DNA from 2 places in the Neobacillus sp. SAB-20_R2A genome. Region 1 is predicted to be linked to the other one. Evidence: a T-box and tRNA genes for the amino acid it is inferred to sense, from the RefSeq annotation. Region 1 holds a T-box; the other holds one or more tRNA genes.
What was found. A T-box is a leader RNA that pairs with one kind of tRNA and senses whether it is charged. The one in region 1 lies ahead of V5M37_RS22580 (valine--tRNA ligase), so its partner is inferred to be a tRNA-Val.

Region 1 (6,574 bases):
CCTGGTTTAATGCCGAGCCTGAGCCTTGCATGAATCCAATCAAGGGCTTCTTTATAAGTAGTAAACATGTCTTACACCCCTTTTGTTAAAAAAATAAGCCAAGACGAATCCAAAGTGGATTCGCCTTCAGCTTCATTAACCTCTTAACTCTTTAATACGAGCTTCTACAATATTTCGTTTTTCTAGGTAGTCTTGTTCTTTGGCACGTTCTTCGGCTACAACACTTTCAGGTGCTTTTTTCATAAAGCCTTCATTGCTTAATTTCTTTTGAACACGCTCTACCTCTTTATTTAATTTATCCAATTCCTTCTCAAGGCGGGTAATTTCTTCATCAATATTGATCAGACCTTGGAGCGGAAGGATAATCTCGACACCCGTAATAACCGCGGTCATTGCTTTTTCAGGGGTTTCGATGTTCTGCCCCATTTGCAGTTCTTCTGGGTTACAGAACTTTTCGATGTAGCTGCGGTTCTTCTCAAGAGCCGATAATATTTTTTCATCCTTAGCTTTCACCAACATGTTGATTTTCTTACTCATAGGTGTGTTAACTTCAGCACGAATATTACGTACAGAGCGGATCATTTCCATCAGAAGCTTCATTTCCTGTGCAGCTTCTTCATCTGTATACTCCGATTTTACCTCCGGCCATTTGGCTTCCGTAATCGATTCACCGGAATGAGGTAGGTTCTGCCAAATTTCCTCGGTGATAAATGGCATGAACGGATGCAATAATCTCATTGTTTGGTCTAAAACATAGGCAAGAATGGAACGGGTTGTTTTCTTAGCCGCCTCATCTTCACCGTATAAAGGAAGCTTCGCCATTTCAATATACCAATCACAGAAGTCATCCCAGATAAAGTTATAAAGGGCACGGCCAACTTCACCGAATTCATACCGCTCTGACAGCTTTGTCACATGTTCGATTGTTTCATTTAAGCGTGTTAGAATCCATTTGTCGGCAACAGATTTTTCCCCGCTGAAATCAATTTCATCATAGCTGAGACCGTTCATATTCATTAAAGCAAAACGGGAAGCATTCCAAATTTTATTGGCAAAGTTCCAGGTTGCTTCAACCTTTTCTGTGCTATAACGCAAATCTTGGCCTGGTGATGAACCAGTGGATAGGAAGTATCTTAGGGCGTCTGCACCGTATTTGTCGATAACCTCCATTGGGTCAACACCGTTTCCAAGCGATTTACTCATTTTACGGCCTTGCTCGTCACGAACAAGTCCATGGATGAGAACATCTTTAAATGGACGCTCACCGGTGAACTCTAAGCTTTGGAATATCATTCTCGATACCCAGAAGAAGATGATATCGTAGCCTGTTACAAGAACATCCGTTGAGAAGTACCGCTTGAAATCAGCCGCTTCTTTGTCTGGCCAGCCCATAGTCGAGAATGGCCATAACGCTGAACTGAACCAAGTATCTAATACGTCTTTGTCCTGTTCCCAGTTTTCGCTGTCAGCTGGCGCTTCATGACCGACAAATACTTCACCTGTTTCTTTGTGATACCAAGCAGGAATGCGATGTCCCCACCATAACTGACGGGAAATACACCAGTCGCGGATGTTTTCCATCCAGTGCAGGTATGTTTTTTCGAAACGGTCTGGAACAAAGTGTACTTTTTCTTCCTTGCTTTGAAGTGCAATTGCTTGATCTGCCAACGGCTGCATTTTAACAAACCATTGTGTAGAAAGATAAGGCTCTACTACTGCCCCGCTGCGCTCAGAATGGCCAACGGAATGCAGGTGATCTTCAATTTTAAACAGAACGCCTTGTTCTTGAAGGTCTTTAACAATTTGCTTGCGGCATTCGAAACGGTCAAGACCTTGGTATTTACCGGCCTTTTCGTTCATAGACCCGTCTTCGTTCATGACTAATATACGCTCGAGATTGTGACGGTTGCCTAGTTCAAAGTCGTTCGGATCATGGGCAGGAGTAATTTTAACAGCCCCAGAACCGAATTCCATATCAACATAATCATCGCCCACAATCGGAATTTCCCGGCCAACGATTGGCAGGATAACCGTTTTGCCAATCAAGTGCTTGTAACGGTCATCTTCCGGATGAACAGCAACCGCTGTATCCCCTAGCATCGTTTCCGGACGAGTTGTTGCTACTTCAATGTAGCCGGAACCGTCAGCTAACGGATACTTCATATGATAAAAGGCACCTTGAATATCCTTATAAATAACCTCAATATCAGAAAGGGCCGTTTTTGTGGATGGGTCCCAGTTAATGATATATTCGCCGCGGTAGATTAAGCCTTTGTTGTAAAGAGTAACGAATACTTCGCGAACCGCTTTAGAAAGTCCCTCATCGAGAGTGAAACGCTCGCGGGAATAGTCAAGTCCTAAACCTAACTTTGCCCATTGCTCACGGATATGGGAAGCATACTCTTCCTTCCACTTCCATGTTTCCTCAACGAATTTTTCCCTGCCAAGGTCATAACGGCTTTTGCCTTCGCTTTTAAGCTTTTGTTCAACCTTTGCCTGGGTCGCGATTCCAGCATGGTCCATACCCGGAAGCCAAAGAACATCATAGCCCTGCATCCGCTTCATGCGTGTGATGATATCTTGAAGAGTTGTATCCCATGCATGCCCTAAATGGAGTTTTCCAGTAACGTTAGGCGGTGGGATAACGACTGTATATGGCTGTTTTCCCTCATCATCTTTTGCTTCGAAAAATTTCCCCTGCAGCCACCAATCATAACGACCTTTTTCGATGGTTTGCGGGTCGTATTTGGTCGGCATCGTAATTTCTTTTGTTTCCATCTGAATTTTCCTCCTTTGTCTTTCTAGAAACAACAAAAAACCCCATTCGTCATAAAAGGACGAATGGAGTTGCTTCGCGGTACCACCTTTTTTCCAATCATAGTGATGATTGGCACTTCATCGGATAACGGATTTCATCCGTCTTCTACTACTGGAGCCTTTTGACCTGTTCACAGAAGAAGCTCTTGGGCGACTTTCCGATGCTCCGCTTAGGAAACCTTTCAGCTAATGGTTCCCCTCTCTAAAAGCTGGCTTTCACCGTACTCTTCCCTGTCAAAGCTTTATTTTTCAATTATATATAATACTACCCAAAAAACAGGGCCTTCGTCAATCAGGATATCCTTGTTTTTTGTATTTTATACTATATGTTAAAAGGCACAGGCTTGCTCATAATTTTGAATTAGAATTATTTTTTAATTGATGTTAAATAGGCGCTTTATAAGTTACATTATTTTTCAATTTCTAATTCGGTGATTTTTGGAAAGGTTTTGGGGCATTCACACAAATTTTCGAATATACATATGATAAGGGTAAATTGGGAAAGGGGGGGTTTGGGGTGAAGAATTTCCATAAGTATAAACACCGTCCCTGGTTTAGAACGTTTCGGAGATTGTCCGGACAGCTGGTGGTCCCATTTATTATCTTTCAGTTTATACGAACTATTTTTCTGCCAACTATTTTTGATGTCTTGTTATTATCCCTTTTTATCGTCATTGCCATTTCCATTTATTTTGAAATTATTTAAGGAGCCCTATGTGCAGATGAATCCTGCTATTGGGCTCCTTCTTTTGCCTGCTGGGCTGCCTCTTGGGCTGCTTTTTGTTGGTTCTCGATTTCCGTCATCCGCATCACAATATATTCGGTATTTTTTAAATGCCAATAGCGATGCTGCAGCTGGCGGACATATTTTAACTCATTTTTCGGACGAGGCTTCCGATAATACTTTTCTGCCATTTGGATGATGGGTATTGGGTAGGCCAAGTAGCTGTTGAATAATAATTTTTCCTCCGGCTTAAACGGAAAATATTTAAAATAATGATACACCAAACCGATCACGTCATCGTTTCGTTTCGGACTTGTGTTTAAAGTCCTTGATACATATGGGAGCAGGTCATGGATTGGTGAGCCGTAACGGGCATTTTCAAAATTAATAAAAAAGCCGTATCCCCGTTCATCATAAAGAAAATGATCGGATGAAAGCTTCCCATGGACAACCACCATTCGGGCTTTCTCATTTTCCTTTGTGCTCTCATACCATTCTTCAAATTTTGATTTTGAAAACCGGAGCGCCTGGCTGATTTCATTGTAGTATAGGCAAAACAGCAGTTCGAATGGTGACATATAGGTTTTCTTTTCGCAAAAATCAATGTAGCCATCAAGAAATTCTTGATTTTTATCAAGCAGCTGCAAGGTTTTTTCGTAATGCTCTGCCCGCTCCTCCTTGTTTACTTCGATTTCCTTTGCGGAAAGGGTATGAAGCCGGGCCAATTCGCGAAAAAGCTGCTGGCTTTTGTACTGGTGGTCTTCTCTTTGGTCGTTCGCCATCCAAGGCATAAGATAGTAAAGATTATTATCATGCAATACCGCATATCTGCCGTCCATTGTAGGATATATAGGAACAATCCGGTTAAAGCCTTTTTGATAGAGATAATGGACATGCCGAATGAAATCAGTCCCTAAGGCTGGGGGGATTTTTTTCAGGGCAAAGGTACCTTTGTTAGAATAAATTTTTTGAATGCCGCCAAAATCCTCTACAAAATACGGCTCTACCTGGTAGTTCTCCAAAATCGGCGTAAGGGTCTCCAGCCTATTCGAGTCATTCATGAGAATTCACTCTCTTTCATTTAGAAAAGCAAAAGGGCATAAAAAGAAAGCAGAGCAGGCCCCGTTCGAACCCGCTCACCTTCTAAGGTCTGGTTATTTTTTGGCAAAGGCTGCCGGAACATATAATACTTGACCTTCATAAACATCCTGGTTCAATTCCAGATTGTTAACACGAAGGAGATTTTGAACAGAAACATCATAACGTTTAGATAAACTTTCTACCGTATCCCCTCTTTGAACAATACAAACCTTTAACCTTGTTTGCGAAGAACCTTCGTCCTTTCGGGCAAAGAATTCTGTCAGGGTCATCGATTTCTTCTTGGCACCAAACAGCTTCTTCTTTTGCTTTGGCTCCTCTTCAGATGACGATGAAGATGACGAGCTTTCCTCTTCATATTCCACGACTACTGCTGGGGATTCCTCCACAATGATCTCTTCCTCAAACTGAACTTCAACCTCTACAGGCTGTTTTTCTTCTTTTCTCTCCTGATAACGCCATGCAGGTTCATTTGCTTCGGCATTATACTCCTGGTACTGCCAAGGCGGCCGATATTCCTGCTGCTCCTGAGTTTGTTCCTGAGGTTGATAATTAAAGTTTGGGAACTTTGGAAATGCATCTGTGCTCTGTTCTTCCTCCTGCGGTTTACGTGCTTCCGTCTGGAATAAGAAATTGTTTTGATACGGGCTTTGTGCTGTTGGTTGAGGGAATTCGTATTCTTCCTCCTCTTCCTCGGCTCCTGCGCGGTACAGGAGTTCAAGTTCAGGCTCTTCCTCCTGCTGCTGTTGCTGTTGCTGCTCATTTCCATAGAGGCCGCTGATGGTCAACTCTGCTGACAGCTTTAAGCAGCTGCGCTCAGGCATGGAATAATCAAACGTTTCCACAAGGACATCGATATCATACACACTTTGAATTCGATTGTTAGGAATCGTGATATCAACCGGGAATCGATGTGTAAATTCAGCTACTCCCTCCTCACGCTCGGCCACCCGTTCTACAAACTTCTGTGAGACAGCACCCTCTTCATTTCCTTCCTCTTGGTCCTTGTAGCATTTATATTCGCCGGAAAGCTCCAGCGAACCGCGTATGGTGACGTACTGATCGTTTTCCTGGATGGTAATATCCGGGTCTAAGGAAATGGAAATAAGCTCTTCGACTTCCTGTCCTTTTCTAAACCACAGGGACTCCTCCACAGAAAATCTTAGGTACGATTGATTCTCCTGAGACAAAGCGACTCCTCCTTTCGTTTCCTAATGCAAAATCACTATGTCACTTACACTTTATGAGGGGAAATTTTTATTTATGAATAAAAAAGATGGATTGTGCAGAAAAGAGGCAAAAAAATAAACTCCCCTAATGGGAGAGCTGGGTTGTTCTAATGGTTTATCAAAGATTTATAATCTTCGATTATTTTAATGGCTGATTTCATTGAGCCATTAGATAACTTGTTTTTCATTGTATTTTTTAAAATAGTTTCTAATTGGGGGCACAATTTGATTTGCTTTGTGTGTGCATCGGTCTTTTTTAGAGCGTCCGAAAGGGCAATTATTGGCCGTTTATTTTCCGCGACAACATCTTTATTGTTCTTTACTATGACCCACTTGGTATTCTCTTTAACCGCTTTTAATTCTACCTTAATTGGGACGGGTTCTTCCTTAATATAAGTCCGGCTTAATGAGTGGGCCTCCTGTAAATATTTATTATCTACCGCTTGGTCTTTAAAAAATATTTTAATAAGGGGCCGGGGCGCTTTTGTTTTGTCGCAGTAATATAAAGGATACTGGGCGTTTCTCGATATCAATGCTATGTATAGGCTTCTTAAATGCTGGAGGTAGCTATTAGACTCTTGTTTGACAAAAAAATTACCTCTAGTAAACTCGGTGTTTTCGTTGTACATGAGTGTTTGAAATATTTTTAGACTATCGGTGTAGATGTTGATGATTTCATGTTTATCGATGTCGTTTTCTTTTATTA
Region 2 (6,574 bases), 3.0 Mb from region 1:
ATAAGGGGCCTTCCGTATCTATTACTGCTTTCGTCTGACTATCATCTAAAATAACTCCATTTGCTGATAGCTGCTGCAAATAAGGGGGAAGGCTTCCTGGAGAATTTGTCTGTGTTTGCTTAAACGGAACTTTATATTCGATAGGTTTTGCTGTTTTGAATTTTACAGGAGCAGAATTTTCTTCTGTAATGGTTCTGCCCTGGGGAATTCTAAACCCGTTTCGTTCAATATAGTGATTTTCTGTTTGTGGCTGAAGCCCTGTGTCAAGTCTTCCTGGTAGCGGACATCTCTTTTCCGGTAAAGAATGGTGGAAAAAATGGGGGTCACTTAGGATTCCCAGATACAGCTGCACCTTTTCTTTACAAGTAGGACAAGATAATTCGCCTCTTTTGCCGGCGATGTAAATAGACTGGAATTCCTCACGATTGAGCTCGTCAATCACAATCTTCTGATTTCGATAAACTGCTGTTTTCATTTTTATAACCCTCTATTTTGAAATAAGACATGTTCTATCATATCAAAACCTCGAATGGCGGGAAAGAAGTTTTGAAGAAAACCAATAAAAAGCACCTGCCAACTTTAATATTGGCAAGTGCATATTTCTATAAATTCTTTACCATTGTTTTGTGTGGAATTCCGGCATCCATGAATTCCTCTGAGACTACCTCGTAGCCCAATTTTTCGTAAAAGGGGATGGCATGCGTCTGGGCGTTAAGTTTTAGCTTACGGAAATCTTTTTCCCGGGCATGGGATTCGATTGTCTCCATAATGGCTTTACCAGCACCAATGTTTCTAGCCTCTTTGAGGACACAAATTCGTTCAACCTTTCCATAGCCCTCAACATTGCGGAATCGTCCGGCCCCTACTGGACTGCCTTCATGATACAACACAAAATGAGTGGCATCATTTTCAAATTGATCAATTTCCTCTTCAAAGGGGACGTTTTGTTCATCTACAAAAACTAATTTCCGAACTGTGTAGGCGTCCTCGAGTTCTTTTGGGTTTTCAACAACTTTTACTGTCACTTAGAACTATTCCTTTCCAAACCGAAATGTTTCAGAAACTGTCCAAGAGCCGTTATCCAGTTGGTAGAGGAGATGGAAACGGTCAATCGTTTCTTCGTGGTCAATTCTTTTCATACGCAGCGACCCGTAAACATCGGAGTGTTCATCATTAGATAGATTCTGGCCGATCGTAATATGGGGAACAAATGCGTATTCCGGATTTTGTTCGCTAAATTCTTTATTAACTTCTGCATGTAAGGAAGTTAGTTCTTCTGTCGGCTCAACTTTAAAGTAAATAACATTGTTAACCGGATGAAAAGAACTCACTTTAGTAGTTTTTAAGGTGAAAGGCTGTGTGTTGCCGGCAATTTTCCGCAGTTTATCGGCAAATTCTTTCACATCTTCCTCAGTTGCTTCAAAGGCATTTTTTAATGTCAAATGCGGTGTGATTAAAGCATAATGCGAATCATAGCGCTTGCGATAAGAATTTGCAAGGTCTTGAAGCTTTTTCGATGGAAAAATAACAACTCCAAATTTCATGGCGGTCCCTCCGTTTTAAGTAGTAGGTTTTATCATAAGTCAAGGAATGACAAGGAAAATAGCGAGTAAAAATGGGTATTTATTATTATAACAAATTTTCTAAATATAATAAATAATTCAAATGGCTTACGAGAACATCATTTTAAGTGCCCGTCGTAAGTCTGGCTGCCAATAGGTCCAAGTGTGATTTCCATTAAATTCTTCATAAAAATAACTAAAAGGCTTTTTGGAAAGGACTTTTGAAAGCTCCCGATTGGGTGTCAGAAAATCGCTGGTTTTTCCATCTGTTGTTTTCACTTCGGTTTCGAGTTTTCCTATGACATGATAAATTTCCAGTGATAACGGCTCTGTATAATGCGTGGCAGCTTCTAACACAATCTCGTCCACATAGGGAGATTGAAGCAGCACTTTCCCAAATGTATGCGGGTATTGCAATGCGGTCATTAGGGAAACCGCTGCACCAAGCGAGTCCCCTATAAGTGCTCTGGTTGTCCCAACTTGGTACGTTGGGTATTCACTGTCCAAAAAGGGGACTAATTCATGAGCAAGGAAGCGTATGTATTGCCGGTTTTGGTCTCCTGCAGGATGATATTTTCTGCGGCGGTCCTTTACATTCTTATAGGGTACCCCAACAATAATTAAATTTTCCATTTCTTTTATAGAAAGATACTCGTCTGCCACTCGACCAATTCGGCCAAGCTGAAAATAATCACGGCCATCCTGAGCAATCAGCAGCGAGTATTTATATAGCGGTGAGAAATTGGCTGGAAGGTAAATGAGCAGCTGCATTTCTTCTCCAAGTTCATTGCTGTAAAATGTTTGTTCTGTAATGGTACCTCTTGGATAATCCATTTTGAAAAATCCCCCCGAGTTCAACTGTTTTACAAAAAGAATTTTACCATAATGAAAGTGGAAATGCAGAAATGTGTGTAAGGATAAGGGGGTTAGGTTGAGGATTAATGCAGGTAACGGCTTTTATGATGCTGGTCAGGCATGATGGAAAGAATATTGTCCCGTTTAAAGGTACGGATTTGTTTCCGCAGCAGGCAGTAGGCGAGAATGTATTCGTCAGTTACCTCTTTAATTATTAATCTTCGCTGGGTAATTTCTTGGTTTTCGGCAAGATAAATCATCTCCAAAGGAATATTTTCTTCGATGGAACGAATAAACAGGCCATCCATTTTAGATCTCCTCCTTTCTATAAATTATTATAACCGAACATTAGTTCTTTAATCAATAAAAAGAGGAATGTGTGTTCTTATTTTTTAAAGGGGTATTTAATGAAAAATTGTTATTGACTTTTTTGTTTTTTTTACTATAATAATATTTGTAGCTTAAATATTGATCTGTTAGCTCAGCTGGGAGAGCGCAACCTTGACAGGGTTGAGGTCGGGGGTTCGAACCCCTCACAGGTCATCATTAATCCTAACATCTACAGATGTTAGGATTTTTATTTGTCTTGGAAATGATGGTGAAAATAAATATAAAGAAAACTCGCCGATTGGCAAGCCCCTAAGGGCGAAGACAGAGGCGTAGTTGAACTTATGCGTTAAGAAAGTATAAAGCTTTCGACAGAAAGTTTATACATTCTTATTAGCTTAAAAAAGCAAACTTTAATCTAAAGCTTGCTTTTTTTGTTCAGTGAATTTTTTTATTATTGCTTTTATAATAAACCCTGCCACAACCCCGGGTATGACAAACAACATTGGCAGCCAGACTGGTCCAAACAAGACACCAAAGATTTTTAATTTCGGGGAATAAATACAGCCGACCGTGACAAAATAAGCGGCAAATACGAACGGAAGGAAGGAATATCTTTCACTGCCTCCGCCTCCATCCTTAAACGCATCCCACATCGCAAAGAAATATAAGCAAGGATAAAACATAAGCCACTGATAATCAGTTAAAGCAATTGCCTTTTCAATCTCTCCATGAAAGCTTAGCATGATGATGGTATTGAAATTTGCTTGTGTATTCACCAGAATTTCTAAAAAAACAAACAAGAAACCTTTAAGATATTTTTTATTTAATAATTGCCCAAACCCCGGAAGGGCAATGCTCCAAAATAACTTTTCAATTGGATTTGACAAGCCAACTTCCCCTTCCAAGGATTTACCTTTAGGACTAAATGCTCATTTTTAAAGTAAACATATATCGTACTAATCAGTTTGTCCCGGATTATCATGGAATATGACAGACAATTAGGTATGGTTCAATAATTTTTTATTGGTGCTTAGGCTCAAAAGGTTTTAAAAAAATTGAATGAATATAACAAGTTTCAACACAATTCTTTTTCTCCTTTTGTTATTATGTAATCGTTTACATAGGAAGGGGGATTTTTTTGATGAGGGATATTGCTTATTTTAGGACTCCGCAAAGTATCGTTTATGGAAAACAGGCATTTAACCGAGTAGGAGTGGAAACCGCAGGATTAGGGGATAGAGCGTTAATTATTTCAGACAAAGTCATGAATCACCTTGGGGTTGTTGAAAAATGCAAACAGTTATTAGCAGCTCATGGTGTTCAAAGCCGTGTATTTCTAGGCGTAGACTCTGAACCGACAGTCAACTATGTTTCTGAAGCACTTGAGCAGTTCAGTTTGGAAAAGTGTAATTTACTTATATCCATTGGCGGCGGTAGTTGTATCGATACCGCCAAAGCAGTTGCTGTATTAGTAACAAACGGAGGGGATATTGGTGACTATGCAGGCGGCAGAAAGATTGCTGAAGCGATGCCAATCCCGCATATCGCGATTCCTACCACAGCCGGAACGGGTTCAGAAGCAACTGATGTCACGGTCATTACCGACCCTTCCACGAATGTAAAAATCATGGTCAAACAACCGGCGTTCATGCCTTCAATAGCTATAGTCGACCCGCTCTTAACCATTTCCTCACCGCAGCATGTAACTGCCGCAACAGGCGTGGATGCATTAAGCCATGCCATTGAAGCATATCTTTCCAAAAAAGGGCATCCTATGACAGATTCGCTGGCATTATCAGCCATGAAACTCATTGTCCAAAATCTTTATCAAGCTTATACGAATGGAGAAAACCTTGAAGCAAGGGAAGCCATGTCGCTTGGCGCCCTTCAGGCAGGAATGGCGTTTTCCAATGCGTCTGTATGTCTGGTACATGGAATGTCGAGGCCGATTGGGGCGCTGTTTCATGTTCCACATGGGTATTCCAATGCCATGCTGCTTCCGGCTGTACTTGAATTTAGTAAGGATTCCTGCATTGACAGGCTATCCGATTTAGGGGATATCTTTGCCCCCAACCATTCCAATCGTTCAAAAGAAGAAAGGGCGAAATTTGCAGTAGAATCGGTCAAGCAGCTATGTTCTGCTTTAAAAATACCGAATTTAATGGAGTGGGGAATCGACAGACATAAATTTACCGGCGCCATCAGTAAAATGGCCAAGGATGCATTAGATAGCGGCAGTCCAGCCAATAACCCAAAAGTCCCCACACAGTGGGAAATTGAACAATTATACCGTATATGTTATGAATATGATTTCTCGGTTAAAGAAATAGTATGAATGCTTCATTAAAGCCATTGTATTTTTACAATGGCTTTTTTAATATGTAATAAGGAAATGACAAAGAAAGAAGGAATTAAGAGTGAAATATATAAACATTGCCAATACCGATTTAAAAGCTTCTAACCTGATTATGGGCAATATGCGGTTAACCTCGTTATCGGTGCCAGAGGCAGAAAAGTTAATCCGTACGGCTTTGGAAGAAGGGATCAATTTCTTTGACCATGCCGATATTTACGGAAGAGGTAAATGCGAAGAAATATTTTCTGACGCCATTCAAATAAATTCGCAAATTCGTGAAAACATGATTTTGCAGAGCAAATGCGGGATCCGTTTGCCGGAAGGCTTTTTTGATTTTTCAAAGGATCATATCCTGAATTCTGTTGAAGGTATCTTAACACGTTTAAAAACGGACTATCTTGATATTCTCCTTCTGCACCGCCCTGACCCGCTAATGGAGCCTGAGGAAGTTGCTGAAGCTTTTCAACAGCTTCATACAAGCGGAAAGGTAAAATATTTTGGTGTGTCGAACCACAATCCGTCCCAAATTGAACTGCTGCAAAAATACATACCATTTAAACTGGTGATCAACCAGCTTCAGTTTAGCATCGCCCATACTCCGATGATTGACTCGGGAATTTCCTTAAATATGAAAATTGATCAGGCTATTAATCGTGATAGCAGCATTTTAGAATACTGCCGTTTGAACGATTTAACCATTCAAGCATGGTCTCCATTTCAGCACGGCTTTTTTGAAGGTTCATTCCTTGGGGATTTGGAACGTTTTCCTGAATTGAACAAAACTATTGACGGAATTGCTGAAAAATACGGTGTCACCAACACTGCGATTGCGGTTGCTTGGATTACCCGCCATCCGGCCAACATCCAGGTCGTACTCGGAACAACCAATCCAGGTCGAATGCACGATGCCTGCATGGGATCTGAAATCAAATTAACTAGAGAAGAATGGTATCAAATTTATAAAGCAGCAGGGAATATTGTGCCTTAATTTATATTAGAATAAATCCAACTTCTTAAATGCCTTTAAAAGCTATATCATTAAGCGGAAATAAGCTAAGCTAAAAAGACCTGCCCTTACTTTGGGACAGGTCTTTCTGCATTACATTTTCAATGGCGTTAGGCACTGCTGGAAAACTACAGCTGCCTTTTCCGGATTTACTGGAAAGCCCATTTCCTTCATCGTTTCCCCGATTAAAACAACTGCTTTTTCAAGCATTTCATTTGTGGTGTTGCCCATATGGCCGATTCGGAACGCCTTTCCTGCTAAATGCGCAAGCGCACCGGCGACAATGACACCTTTTTCGGCAAGGGCAGCGCGGAAGGCGGCATCGTTCAAGCCTTCTGGGTACAGAATACAGCTAAGAGTAGCGGCAGCGACATCCTCATCGGCTATTGCCTTCATCCCATATTCGGCGAGAGCGGACCGGACTGCTCGTCCGTAAGCTTTGTGACGTTTATAGCGATTTTCCAT

Region 2: it has a tRNA-Val gene. The T-box ahead of V5M37_RS22580 (valine--tRNA ligase) is inferred to sense a tRNA for this amino acid. The anticodon was not compared.

What each region holds. Positions count from the first base shown of each region.
Region 1 covers NZ_CP145895.1:4,590,020-4,596,593, forward strand. Annotated here, with positions in the region: gene V5M37_RS22575 (bifunctional folylpolyglutamate synthase/dihydrofolate synthase) at 1-68, opposite strand, end outside; gene V5M37_RS22580 (valine--tRNA ligase) at 136-2,778, opposite strand; T-box leader at 2,831-3,064, opposite strand; gene V5M37_RS22585 (hypothetical protein) at 3,335-3,523, shown strand; gene ysxE (spore coat protein YsxE) at 3,550-4,602, opposite strand; gene spoVID (stage VI sporulation protein D) at 4,696-5,829, opposite strand; gene V5M37_RS22600 (hypothetical protein) at 5,976-6,574, opposite strand, start outside.
Region 2 covers NZ_CP145895.1:1,625,958-1,632,531, forward strand. Annotated here, with positions in the region: gene V5M37_RS08085 (UvrD-helicase domain-containing protein) at 1-475, opposite strand, end outside; gene V5M37_RS08090 (GNAT family N-acetyltransferase) at 603-1,025, opposite strand; gene V5M37_RS08095 (YjcG family protein) at 1,032-1,544, opposite strand; gene V5M37_RS08100 (alpha/beta hydrolase) at 1,671-2,396, opposite strand; gene V5M37_RS08105 (hypothetical protein) at 2,501-2,725, opposite strand; tRNA gene V5M37_RS08110 (tRNA-Val) at 2,888-2,960, shown strand; gene V5M37_RS08115 (hypothetical protein) at 3,158-3,634, opposite strand; gene V5M37_RS08120 (iron-containing alcohol dehydrogenase) at 3,889-5,082, shown strand; gene V5M37_RS08125 (aldo/keto reductase) at 5,165-6,091, shown strand; gene V5M37_RS08130 (pyridoxal-phosphate-dependent aminotransferase family protein) at 6,203-6,574, opposite strand, start outside.